One region of the Photobacterium sp. GB-36 genome, then DNA from elsewhere that is predicted to be linked to it. Evidence: predicted binding sites of a transcription regulator. Region 1 holds the regulator's gene; each other region holds the start of a gene.
What was found. Region 1 encodes CRP, which controls carbon source genes, mostly activating them, when cyclic AMP is high. Its sites were predicted from a motif close to TGTGANNNNNNTCACA; they were not measured.
Positions count from the first base shown of each region.

Region 2: the regulator CRP is predicted to act here: its motif matches at 907-922, upstream of C9J46_RS00735 (ROK family protein).
Region 3: the regulator CRP is predicted to act here: its motif matches at 1,320-1,335, upstream of cdd (cytidine deaminase).
Region 4: the regulator CRP is predicted to act here: its motif matches at 926-941, upstream of nagE (N-acetylglucosamine-specific PTS transporter subunit IIBC).

Region 1 is NZ_PYNY01000008.1:17,771-19,936, forward strand. Features, by position in the region: gene C9J46_RS09525 (phosphoribulokinase) at 1-267, shown strand, start outside; gene C9J46_RS09530 (OsmC family protein) at 337-741, opposite strand; gene crp (cAMP-activated global transcriptional regulator CRP) at 1,121-1,753, shown strand; gene C9J46_RS09540 (hypothetical protein) at 1,943-2,125, shown strand.
Region 2 is NZ_PYNY01000001.1:162,638-164,803, forward strand. Features, by position in the region: gene C9J46_RS00735 (ROK family protein) at 1-815, opposite strand, end outside; gene queE (7-carboxy-7-deazaguanine synthase QueE) at 1,091-1,759, shown strand; gene asnS (asparagine--tRNA ligase) at 2,034-2,166, shown strand, end outside.
Region 3 is NZ_PYNY01000007.1:65,320-67,485, reverse strand. Features, by position in the region: gene C9J46_RS08805 (hypothetical protein) at 1-66, shown strand, start outside; gene C9J46_RS08800 (CidA/LrgA family protein) at 192-536, shown strand; gene C9J46_RS08795 (CidB/LrgB family autolysis modulator) at 533-1,216, shown strand; gene cdd (cytidine deaminase) at 1,445-2,166, shown strand, end outside.
Region 4 is NZ_PYNY01000003.1:104,204-106,369, reverse strand. Features, by position in the region: gene nagB (glucosamine-6-phosphate deaminase) at 3-803, opposite strand; gene nagE (N-acetylglucosamine-specific PTS transporter subunit IIBC) at 1,061-2,166, shown strand, end outside.

The DNA of each region.
Region 1 (2,166 bases):
CATATCAACTTTCAACGTGTACCAACCGTTGATACCTCAAACCCGGTGAGTGCCAAAGGGATCCCAAGCTTAGATGAAAGCTTTGTTGTGATCCGATTTCGCGGTTTAAATAATGTCGATTTTCCGTATTTACTTTCCATGATCCAAGGCTCATTTATGTCACGTCATAACACGCTTGTCGTCCCTGGTGGAAAAATGAGTTTTGCAATGGAATTGATCATGCGCCCCCTTATCGAGAAACTGATTAATACAGGGAAAATCAGTTAAGTTTGCACAAACGAAAATAAATAGAAAAAAGGTTGGCACAAACACCAACCTTTTTCATCTCAATCATTATTAAGCAGTGATGATTTCATACGAATGAGTCAACTTAACCTTTTCACCAATCATCAAGCATACAGAGCAATATTTCTCTAAAGAATCAGCAATGGTGTTAGCCACTAAGGTTTCATTTAAATCAAAACCTGAAACAATAAAATGCAAATTGGCTGCGGTAAATAAACGTGGCGCTTGCTCTCGACGCTCAGCTGAAATAAGAACCTCACAACCCACAATATTTTGCGCTTGGGATTGTAAACCACTGACAACATCTACTGAGCTACACCCTCCCGCCGCCATTAATACCAATTCCATTGGACTTGGAGCTTTATCCCCTCCATTACCATCCATGACTACACTATGACCGGAGCTAGATTGACCTAAAAAAGTCATATCTTCTACCCATTTTACTCGGGACTGCATCGCTTAATCCTTATTCAAACGCCCAATAATTGTCTCTAGTCTTATTGATTAAATAATGAATGTAAATCCTAATTCTCCGCCTTAATAACAACTTTTTTCCTCTCTAAAAATCGTCGTAATAATCATTACTTATCGCACCACTTAAAATTATCTCGCCGCATTGTGATCCTGTGCACAGTTATCCATATGAAATGAACGAATCTACTAGATCAATATCAAGAAAAAGGCGCAGAAAAAGGATACACTCTAACTTATTCAAGTTAGCTTGCAGCCCAGCGGCTGAATGGATACCCTATCAGTAGGCAGTTTTTTTTCTCGTGATAAAAGTTAGAAAAGAAACCAATGCTGTTGGGCAACAAATGCAGAGGAAGTTAGTAATATGGTTCCAGGTAAACCGCAAACAGATCCAACTTTAGAGTGGTTTCTTTCCCATTGTCATATTCACAAGTACCCATCGAAAAGTACGCTGATCCACGCAGGTGAGAAAGCAGAAACGTTGTACTACATTGTGAAGGGTTCTGTTGCTGTACTAATCAAGGATGAAGAAGGTAAGGAAATGATCCTTTCTTACCTAAACCAAGGTGACTTTATTGGTGAGCTTGGCTTATTCGAAGAAGATCAAGAGCGTACTGCTTGGGTTCGTGCGAAAAGTCCTTGTGAAGTAGCAGAAATTTCATTCAAAAAATTCCGTCAGTTAATTCAGGTTAACCCTGATATTCTGATGCGCTTATCTGCTCAAATGGCAAGTCGCCTACAAGTGACAAGCCAGAAAGTAGGTGATTTGGCATTCTTAGATGTTACAGGTCGTATCGCACAGACATTGCTAAATCTTGCAAAACAACCAGATGCAATGACGCACCCTGATGGCATGCAGATTAAGATCACTCGTCAAGAAATCGGTCAAATTGTTGGCTGTTCTCGTGAAACAGTGGGTCGTATTCTAAAAATGCTTGAAGAGCAGAATCTAATCTCTGCTCACGGTAAGACGATTGTTGTTTACGGTACGCGTTAATTTTTAACGTCTTTAACCGTACGAAAAAAGCCGCACACTGTTGCGGCTTTTTTATTTCTTATTGATTAATAATCCACCCCATAAATACCTTTAAAAAGTGTGTCATTAATGCCATTAATTAACTTGTATTGCTCAAATTAAATGCTAAATTCAAGCAATGAATGGACTTCATCTTTTTTTGGTTTTTATATGGATATTGAACGTTTTGCCCCGAATAGCTACACCACTGTACCTGGCGCTATCGCTCCTCAACCTACAACTATTGAGATGACAGGCTTTAGTGACCGTCGTTGTTATTTAGAACAGCAAACAGGTTTACGTCGCTGTCCTGTTGAAGACAGTGGTATTTGGGGATCTCCCCTCGATAATTAACAGATTTAAAAAAAGCAGCCAATTGGCTGCTTTTTATTGCA
Region 2 (2,166 bases), on a different contig from region 1:
ATGGCCTGTAAACTCGCAACGGTTTCTAAGCAGCCATGATTACCACAAAAACAACGTTTGCCAAACGGCTTAATTTGAATATGCCCAAGCTCACCTACGTTACCGGTTTTCCCTTGCAGCACATTATCATCAAGGACAATCCCCGCCCCCACACCATGATGAATAGAAATCAAAATGGAGTTTGCAATACCACGAGAATTACCGAACAATTTTTCTGCTAAAGCCCATGAACGTGTGTCATTACCGATAAAAACAGGCAGTCCAGTTTCATTGTGAATAATTTCACCCAAGGGTAAATTAGACACATTATAATGTGGCATCTGTAATACCATACCTTCACTGGAATTAACTAACCCTGGTAATGACACTGCAATCGCTGTCATTCTGTCTAGTTCGCTAACATGATTGGCAAAGAAAATGTTTATTTCAGCTAATAACTTTTTAACCACATCTTCTTGATGCAGTTGCTCAATATCTTGACGTTCTTCTACTAGAATTTCGCCGCCAAGTGCATGTAAAGCAATAGTAAGATAACCACGACCTAAACGAATAGATAAAAATTGCCACCCTTCATTGGCAGGAACTAGCCCAATAGCAGGTCGTCCACGGCTACTAGGTTCTTGAAATTGCGTTTCTTTAATTAAATGCGCATCAATTAATTCACGGGTGATCTTAGTAATACTTGCGGGGGCAAGTTGACTGCGTTTAGACAATTCAATGCGTGAGATCGGCCCATACAAATCAATTAGTTTATATACGCTGCCGGCATTATTTCTTTTTATATGATCGATATGGCCTGGCTGAGCGACGTACATGTCGATACTCCTGAGAAAAATCAGCTTAAAAACCTTCGGAAACTAATTTTTTTACTTTGCGAAGTAATTGTGAAGCCTCTTATCGTCAGTACGTGACAAGTATCACTATCAACGACTAAAGACATTGAGTTTCGCTTCTGCGATAATGAAAAAAAGGCTTTTTTGCCTACTCTTTTTTTTAATTAGCGGATTTATTTCACGCAGTAACTTTTCTAATAATGATCATGTTTCATTGACACTAGAATGGTTATAGACGTGAAAATAAGAGGTTCAACGTGTACAAAATTAACGAAGTATTCGAAACAATTCAGGGTGAAGGTGTATTTACTGGCGTGCCTGCAATTTTTGTTCGATTACAAGTCTGCCCTGTTGGCTGCTCATGGTGTGACACCAAACAAACTTGGACAGCAGAGCCACAAGATTTAGTTAGCTTAGAGCAGATCATGGCTAAAACTGGGGACTCACCACTTTGGACTAATCTTGACGCTAATGGTGTAGTGCAATTATTACAAGATCAAAAATATACGGCTAAACATATTGTTATTACAGGCGGTGAACCTTGTATTTACGATCTTCGTCCTTTAACTCATGCACTAGAAGAAGCTGGCTTTAATTGTCAGATCGAAACCAGTGGCACATCTGAAATTCAAACCAGTGATAATACTTGGGTAACGGTATCGCCAAAAATTAACATGAAAGCAAAGTTGCCCGTCTTAGCTTCTTCCCTCGCGCGTGCTAACGAGATCAAGCACCCTGTCGGCACTAGCAAAGACATTGAACAACTTGATGCGCTCATTGATGGCGTGACGCTAAAACCTGATGTCACGATTGCGCTTCAACCTATTAGTCAAAAGCCACGTGCAACAGAACTATGTATTGAAACATGTATTCAACGTAACTGGCGTTTATCGATCCAAACACACAAATATCTAGCCATCGCTTAATCGCTCTGTACTTTGCTTGATTTATAAAACATTTATCAAAAAACCGCTTCGCTTTAATGTTTTACAACGCTAAAGCGAAGCGGTTTCTTGCAAATGACCGATAATTAACCAACTATCACCTCAAATTGCCTATTTCTTTCATCAATTTATCATTTGATTGATATCAATACTTGATGCTTGTCGTAAGAAAGGTAATATTGCTAATACATAAATATCTTTAAGCACGAGATACTTTAATTCCAAAGTCAGTGCCTAAACGGAGAATGATTTAAACATGACTTACGCGCCTGTAACAGACGTATTAAGCGGCAAACTAGCGGTAGACAGTGAAGTTACTGTTCGCGGTTGGGTTCGCTCACGTCGTGATTCCAAAGCTGGGATCTCTTTCCTTGCCATTTATGACGGCT
Region 3 (2,166 bases), on a different contig from region 1:
ATTTGGCTAAAAGTGACGATTCTTTTGACACTTGCCGCGCTCATTGGTCTATTTTTGTGGAATTAAGCATCAATAAATATCACGCGATCTACATTTTTTAACGAATTATCTAAATAATGCTCTTTTTTGTGTGACAAATAACACGTTTATTTGTATGATAAATAAAATTTTCTAGCATTACTTTTTTTACTATGGATTACATTCGATCTTTTGCCATTGTTATGTTTTGCTTTTTACTTGGTCAAGGCATACAACATCTGACTCATTTGCCGATCCCTGGCAGTATTATTGGCTTGTTTTTACTGTTCTTTGGCCTCGTTACTGGCATATGCAAAACAAAATGGGTCGATAAAACCTGTAATTTACTCATCAAACACATGGCATTGCTATTCGTGCCTGTTGGAGTTGGCTTAATAAACTACCTTGGTTTAATTAAGCACAATGCAACTATCATCTTTGCGAGCACATTAGGCAGCACATTAATTGTATTGCTTGTGATCGGCCTTGCGCTTCATCATAAGGAAAAAGAGTCATGATCTGGTTAGTTGCAACGCTAGTGGTATTTTACAGCATGCGCTATTTAGCAATAAAGATTCGTAATCCACTTTTTAATCCATTGCTCATTTCGCTGATTATTTTAATCGCTGCACTGCATTGGTTACAGGTGCCGTATGAAACCTACTTTGCAGATAACGAAATAATTAACTATTTGTTAGGTCCTGCGGTAGTGGCCTTAGCCTTACCTTTATATCAGCAACTGCCTTTAATTAAGCGTAAGTGGAAAACAATTTTAAGTGCCTGTTTTGTTGGTAGTATCTTGTCGATGACATTTGGTACCTCCATTGCGTTTTTAATGGGTGCTGATGCTCAACTTGCAGCCAGTATTTTACCTAAATCTATTACCACACCACTTGCGATGGCCGCTTCTCAACAAATTGGCGGGATTCCTGCGATTACAGCAGCAATGGTGATTATTGTTGGTCTATTTGGTGCGGTGTTAGGTTATCCAGTGATGAAACTGGTCCGTATTTACCATCCGTTAGCAAAAGGGTTAACGATTGGTACGGTATCTCATGCTTTAGGTACAGCAAAAGCTGTCGAAGAAAATTATCAAGAAGGGGCATTTAGCTCATTAGCGTTAGTGATCTGTGGGATCATGACAACGTTACTCGCTCCCATCATGTTCCCTATTTTAGAACACCTGTTTTTCCACTAAGTTATTCCTATCTCATGTTATGAGCTTAAACACTAATTCTTATTAGTTTTAAGTTCATAATGTTTTGATAACTATTTATTACAGGAAAAATTACATTTACATGTGTGAGTTCGCTCTCGATAATGTACACCATCCTGCGCTATCATTATTAATGTGACTCAAATCACACTTGATTAATGACAATTAACTTAGAATGTTTCTCCATCAACAATACGGAGTAACACACCAATGCACGCAAAAGTTATGGATGCATTAGGTCAATTACCTAAAGAGCTTGCATCAGCTTTACGACCAATTATTGAAGATAAAGATTTTGATTCAACAATTAGTCCTGAACAATTTGAACAGTTAGTTTCCCAAACTAATTTATCTGATACTGATCTTCGTCTTGCTCTCCTTCCTGTTGCTGCTGCTTACGCTGTTGTTCCTATTTCTAATTTCTATGTTGGTGCTATTGTTCGTGGTACATCTGGTCGCCTATATTTCGGTGCAAATATGGAATTTGTAGGCGCAAGTATGGCGTGTACGATCCATGCTGAGCAATCTGCAATTAGCCATGCTTGGATCAAAGGTGAAACAGGCATTAAAGACGTAACGATTAACTACAGCCCTTGCGGTCACTGTCGTCAGTTCATGAATGAATTGAATACGGCGCAAGATTTAGTTATTCAACTTCCTGAACGTCAGCCAATGACACTGCAACAATACCTGCCTGAATCTTTCGGCCCTGCTGATCTTGGTATTAAAGATGCGCTATTAAGCGACATTAATAATGGTATTACGATTGCTGAGCAATCAGAGCTTGCTGTTGCTGCTTGTGATGCTGCAAACCGCTCTCATGCACCGTACTCTAAGAACTTCAGTGGTGTTGCACTTAAAGCCAAAGACGGTCGTGTTTTTGTGGGGATGTATGCTGAAAATGCAGCATTTAACCCAAGTCTTCCACCGCT
Region 4 (2,166 bases), on a different contig from region 1:
GATTAAAGGTGGTTAATATTTTCCGCTTCTAGTTCTTGGAAGTACTTAACGGTCTTCACTTTTAGCTCTTGAGTTGATGGCTCATCACAAACAATCATTGATTTAGGATGTAGCTGCAGTGCAGATACTGTCCATAGGTGATTGACACTGCCTTCAACCGCAGCTTGTAGCGCCTGGGCTTTGTTGTGGCCAGTGATAAGGATCATGACTTCTTCAGAATCTAGTAATGTACCTACACCGATAGTTAGTGAGTATTTAGGTACTTGGTTGATGTCGCCATCAAAGAAACGAGAGTTAGCAATACGCGTTTCGTGCGTTAGTGTTTTGATTCGTGTACGAGATGCTAATGATGATGCTGGCTCATTGAAAGCAATGTGGCCGTCGTTGCCTACACCGCCCATGAATAGGTTGATTTTACCGTAAGATTTGATCTTATCTTCGTAACGTTGGCATTCAGCAACGTGATCTTCTGCGTTACCGTCAAGAAGGTTAATGTTCTCTTCTTGGATGTCAACGTGGTTGAAGAAGTTGTTGTACATGAAGTTACGGTATGATTCTGGGTGATCTGCAGGCATGCCTACGTACTCATCCATGTTGAAAGTAACAACATGTTTAAAGCTTACTTCACCAGCTTGGTATAGCTCGATAAGACGTTTGTAAGTTGCAAGTGGTGTACCACCAGTTGGTAGACCCAATACAAATGGACGCTCAGCTGATGGTTCGAATTTATTGATACGATCTGCGATGTAGCGAGCTGACCATAAACCAACATCTTTAGCGTTATTTAGCGGGATTAGTCTCACGTTGATACCTCGTTGAAGAAAGTTAAAACAGGAAAAATCTTAGCGACATAGCGCCTTTGTTTCGAATGATAAAATAAGTTTTATGATCGAGCTAGCAAAATCACTCAGTTCTAACCTCCGTCGGTGATTGAGATCACAAATGATGAGCTTTTAATTTGCGGGGCGAAATTAATTTCTTAAACTGCGAATAACTTAATACGGATAGCTTATAAACAGTTATTTAATTACATCTAAGAAAACCATAGGGGGAACTAAGGGTGAATATTCTTGGATATTTTCAAAAAGTAGGTAAGGCATTAATGGTGCCAGTTGCAGTACTTCCTGCAGCGGCAATCTTAATGGGTATCGGTTACTGGATTGATCCGAACGGCTGGGGTGCAAACTCTGCATTAGCTGCTTTCTTGATCAAGGCTGGTGCGGCAATTATTGATAACATGTCTGTACTGTTTGCAGTGGGTGTTGCATACGGCATGTCTAAAGATAAGGATGGTGCAGCAGCACTTTCTGGTTTTGTAGGTTTCCTTGTGGTAACAACGCTTCTTGCACCGGGTGCAGTCGCGCAAATCCAAGGTATTGACCCAAGCGCAGTTCCAGCTGCATTTGGTAAAATCAATAACCAATTCGTAGGTATCTTAGTCGGTATCGTATCAGCTGAGTTGTACAACCGTTTCTCAAACGTAGAACTACACAAAGCACTAGCGTTCTTTAGTGGTAAGCGTTTAGTACCAATTCTAACATCTGTTGCTGGTATCGTTATTGCAGGTATCTTGATGGTTGTTTGGCCATCAATTTACGGCGGTCTAGTACATTTTGGTGAAAGCATCCAAGGTATGGGTTCTGTAGGTGCGGGTCTATACGCATTCTTCAACCGTCTATTGATTCCTGTAGGTCTTCACCACGCACTAAACTCAGTATTCTGGTTTGACGTAGCAGGTATTAACGATATTCCTAACTTCCTTGGCGGCGCGAAATCAATCGCTGAAGGTACAGCAACTCCAGGTGTCACTGGTATGTACCAAGCTGGTTTCTTCCCTATCATGATGTTTGGTCTACCTGGTGCGGCACTTGCGATGTACCACACTGCGAAAGCGAAGAATAAAGAGCGCGTAGCATCTCTACTACTAGCTGCTGGTTTTGCATCATTCTTCACCGGTGTTACTGAGCCGCTAGAATTTGCATTCATGTTCCTAGCACCAGTACTGTACGTAATTCACGCAGCACTAGCGGGTCTATCTGTATACATCGCAGCATCTATGCAGTGGATTGCAGGTTTCGGTTTCTCTGCAGGTCTAGTTGATATGTTCTTGTCATCACGCAACCCACTAGCTGTTCAGTGGTATATGCTGATTGTTCAAGGTATTGC